Regions from separate parts of the Streptomyces incanus genome, predicted to be linked through region 1. Evidence: riboswitches for the same ligand, from Rfam matches in the RefSeq annotation. Region 1 holds a riboswitch; the other holds the start of a gene.
The links. Region 1 has a riboswitch for S-adenosylmethionine ahead of thrC (threonine synthase). Riboswitches for the same ligand answer to the same signal wherever they lie in the genome.
Positions count from the first base shown of each region.

Region 2: another riboswitch for S-adenosylmethionine. It lies ahead of ACFP2V_RS09825 (aminotransferase class V-fold PLP-dependent enzyme); the one in region 1 lies ahead of thrC (threonine synthase).

Region 1 is NZ_JBHSPC010000015.1:67,463-69,641, forward strand. It holds gene ACFP2V_RS06120 (glucosyl-3-phosphoglycerate synthase) at 1-793, opposite strand, end outside; SAM riboswitch class I at 1,116-1,330, shown strand; gene thrC (threonine synthase) at 1,349-2,179, shown strand, end outside.
Region 2 is NZ_JBHSPC010000025.1:27,853-30,031, forward strand. It holds gene trpD (anthranilate phosphoribosyltransferase) at 1-200, shown strand, start outside; SAM riboswitch class IV at 296-412, shown strand; gene ACFP2V_RS09825 (aminotransferase class V-fold PLP-dependent enzyme) at 786-2,179, shown strand, end outside.

The sequences.
Region 1 (2,179 bases):
GGTGGGCGGTGCGGTAGATCGCGGCGGCCATGCGGCCGAGGGCCTGGCCGTCCTGGTGGCGGTGCTTGCGGACGCCGACGTCGACCTGGGCGAGGGCGTCCAGGCCCACCAGGTGCAGGGCGTCGATCAGCATGCCCAGCTCGACGCCGTAGCCGACGGGGAAGGGCAGCCGTTCCAGGAGCGAGCGGCGGGCCGCGTACTCACCGCCGAGCGGCTGCACGAAGCCGGCCAGCCGCGGCCAGTGCAGGTTGAGCAGCGGGCGCGCCATCAGCTCCGTGACCCTGCCCCCCTGGCCGGCCGCGGAGCCCAGGGGCCGGTCGTACATGGCCTTCACCAACTGCACGTCCGGATCGGTGAGCAGGGGGCCGACGATGCCGGAGACGAACGCGGGGGAGAACTCCCTGAGGTCCGCGTCGACGAAGCAGACGATGTCCCCCCGGGTGACCAGCAGGGAGCGCCACAGCACCTCGCCCTTGCCGGGCACGGCGGGGATACGGGGCAGGATCGTGTCCCGGTGCACCACGGTCGCGCCCGCCGAGGCGGCCGCCTGGGAGGTGCGGTCGGTCGAGCCGGAGTCCACGACCACGATCTCGTCGACCAGCGGGACCCGCAGCATCAGTTCCTGCCGGATCGCCGTGACGATCCCGCCGACCGTGGCCTCCTCGTTGAGCGCGGGCAGCACCACGCTCACCGTCTGTCCCGTGGCGCGTTTCGCGGCCAGGAGGCGGTGCGTCGGGCGGTCGGTCACGGACCAGGAGCGGTCGGCCAGCCAGCGCTCGACTTCTTCCAGCACGGTCGGCGGCTCCTCACCTCTGCGCTCCATAACCCCTCTGGTCCATACTCCCGCGGCCCGTACTACGGCGGCCCGTACTACGGCGGCCCGTACTACGGCGGCCCGTACTACGGCGGCCCGTACTCCGGCGGCCCGTACCCCTGTGATCCATGCCCCTGTGACCCGTCTCGCGGTTCGGACGTGCTCTCTCCACCGTCCTGGCCTTCGGTTACAGTCTTGAACAACGCGGATGAACCCCGCACATCGGGGGTCGCGACCCTCTCCGGTCCTCATCCGCGCCGTACGACCGCACGACCCACAACCGCACGACACAACCGCATACAGCTCATCCAGAGGGGCAGAGGGAAACGGCCCGATGAAGCCCCGGCAACCCTCCAGCCGGTTCTCGTAGATCACCGTCGATCGACGATCACAGCGCATTGCGGCGTTCACCGCGCATCGCAGTGGATCGCGTCGCTGATCGTCCTCGCGAGGCTCCCGGCTAGGGAAGGTGCCAAATCCGTCTCACGGCGAGATGCGTCGTGAGGAAGATGAGGAGAAAGGGCCTCGCCTCACATGGCTGTGCAGACCGTTGAAAGCACCACCGAATCCGCCGCGCCCTCCGTCGATCTCGGACCCGCCGCCGCGCTGTCCTGCCGCGAGTGCGGCCACCGCGTGCCGCTCGGTCCCGTCTTCGCCTGCCAGGAGTGTTTCGGCCCGCTGGAGATCGCCTACGACTTCTCGGGCCACGACACCGAGGAACTGCGCCGGCGCATCGAAGCGGGCCCCGCGAACATCTGGCGCTACGCGCCCCTGCTGCCCGTCCCCGCCGACGTGGCGACCAAGCCGAACATCAACCCCGGCTGGACCAAGCTCGTCCAGGCCGACAACCTCGCCCGCGAACTCGGCGTCACCGGCGGCCTGTACGTCAAGGACGACTCCGGCAACCCGACGCACTCCTTCAAGGACCGGGTCGTCGCCCAGGCCCTGGAGGCCGCCCGCGCCTTCGGCTTCACCACCCTCTCCTGCTCCTCCACGGGCAACCTCGCCGGCGCCGTCGGCGCCGCCGCCGCCCGCGCCGGCCTGCGCTCCTGCGTGTTCATCCCGCACGACCTGGAGCAGGGCAAGGTCGTCATGGCCGCCGTCTACGGCGGGGAGCTCGTCGGCATCGAGGGCAACTACGACGACGTGAACCGCTTCTGCTCCGAACTGATCGGCGACCCGGCCGGCGAGGGCTGGGGCTTCGTCAACGTCAACCTGCGGCCGTACTACGCCGAGGGCTCCAAGACCCTCGCGTACGAGATCTGCGAGCAGCTCGGCTGGCGGCTGCCCGACCAGATCGTCGTTCCCATCGCCTCCGGCTCGCAGCTCACGAAGATCGACAAGGGGCTGCGGGAGCTGATCGAG
Region 2 (2,179 bases), on a different contig from region 1:
GGCGGGTGCTGGACGGCGAGCACGGCCCGGTGCGGGACGCGGTGCTGCTGAACTCGGCGGCGGCGCTGGTGGCGCTCGAACCGGGCACCGGGACGCTGGCGGAGCAGATCCGGGCAGGGATGGCCAGGGCCGCCGAATCGATCGACTCGGGCGCCGCCCGGCGGGTTCTGGAGCGCTGGGTGCTGGTCAGCAACGCGTGAGCCGTACGTTCCGAGGCACCGGCGCGGTCCGGATCCGTCCAGGATCCGGACCGCGCCTTGCGCGTACGGGGCTGTGTTGGCAAGATCTGGGACCAGGTCATGAGCGACAGCCATCAGGCCCCGGCCGGCTGTCCGGCAACCCTCCGTCCGTGGCGGGGTGCCCCGGGTGAGGACCAGGCCGTGAGCAGCAGGGCTCGCGGCAAGCGCGGACCCCTCGCACTCGATCGAGTGACACGCCAGGGGTCCTGGTCGTTCGAGGGAGCCTTCCGTGAGCAAGCGAATGCGTTAGGGCCTGCCTGACCGATCCCCGCCTGCCCCGCGAGCCCGGCACGCACTCCCCCGAACCCTTCGAGCAGGGGGACCTCCGTCGAGGACGCTCCGGCGCCTTGCGATCGCACGCACCGGACGCCGCGGAGCCCGCCCTCCGGGCGGACGACGGGTATGTGTCGGACAGGCCCCAAGGCGTTTCCGCCGGCCGCCCGAGGCCGTGGAACCCCGCCTTCGCAGATTCTCCTTCCCTTTCTCCCACGCTCGAGCGGTGCGCGCTCGCGTGGTGGTTCCGCCTGCTTTCACGGGAGTTCAGCCATGTCTGTTTCCACCGTCTCCGCCGCCCCTGCCGCTGCCGCTTCCGCACCCCGCGTCTCCGCCGCCGACGGCCCGTCCGGCTGCGCTCCGCTGCCCGTACTCGGCCGGGACGTCACCGTTCCGCTCGTCACCGGCGGGGAGGTCACCTACGCCGCGCTCGACTACGCCGCCAGTGCCCCGGCGCTCCAGCGCGTGTGGGACGACGTGGCCGCGTACGCGCCTTACTACGGCAGCGTCCACCGCGGCGCCGGGTACCTCTCCCAGCTCTCCACCGAGCTGTTCGAGAACGCCCGCCGGACCGTCGCCGAGTTCCTCGACTGCCGCGCCGGAGACCAGGTGGTCTTCACCCGGTCCACCACCGACTCGCTCAATCTGCTCGCCGCCGCGCTCCCGGACGACTGCCAGGTCTTCGTCTTCGAGAGCGAGCACCACGCCGCCCTGCTGCCCTGGCGCGGCGCCCGCGTCACCTTCCTCGACGCCCCGGACAGCCCGGAGCGGGCCGTACGGGCCCTGGAACACGCCCTCGCCGCCCGCGACCCCCACGGCCCCGCCCTGCTCTGCGTCACCGGTGCCTCCAACGTCACCGGCGAGCTGTGGCCCGTGCGCGAGCTGGCCGCCGCCGCCCACGCGCACGGCGCCCGGATCGTCCTGGACGCCGCCCAGCTCGCCCCGCACCACGCGGTGAGCCTGCGCGGGCTGGACGTCGACTGGGTCGCCTTCTCCGGGCACAAGCTGTACGCCCCGTTCGGCGCCGGCGTCCTGGCCGGCCGCGCCGACTGGCTGCGGGAGGCCGAGCCCTACCTCGCGGGGGGCGGCGCCAGCCGCAAGGTCACCCGGCGCGAGGACGGGGGAGTGGAGGTGGAGTGGCACGACAGCGCCGCCCGCCACGAGGCCGGCTCGCCCAACGTCATCGGCGCCTACGCCATCGCCTCGGCCTGCAAGGCGCTCGGCGAGGCCGGGTTCGGCGCGCTGGCCGCCCGCGAGGAGCGGCTGGTCCGCACCGTACGGAACGGGCTCGCGGACGTGCCCGAGGTGCGGTTCCTGTCCCTGTTCGGGGACGACGCGCCGCGCGTCGGTGTGCTCTCCTTCGTCGTCGACGGCTGGAACAGTTCCCACTTCGCCGCGGCCCTCTCCGCCGAGTACGGCATCGGCGTACGGGACGGACTGTTCTGCGCCCACCCGCTGCTGCGCGCCCTGCTCGGCGGCGATCCGCAGGACCAGGGCGAGTGCGGCGCCCCCGAGGCGGCGCCCGGCGGGACGTCCCTCAACGCGATCCGTGTCAGCTTCGGCGCGGGCACGCCGGACGAACACGTGGAGCGCTTCGTCCGCGCCGTCCGGGAGCTCGTGCGCGGCGGCGCCCGCTGGAGCTACCGGACGGTCGACGGCCGCTGCGT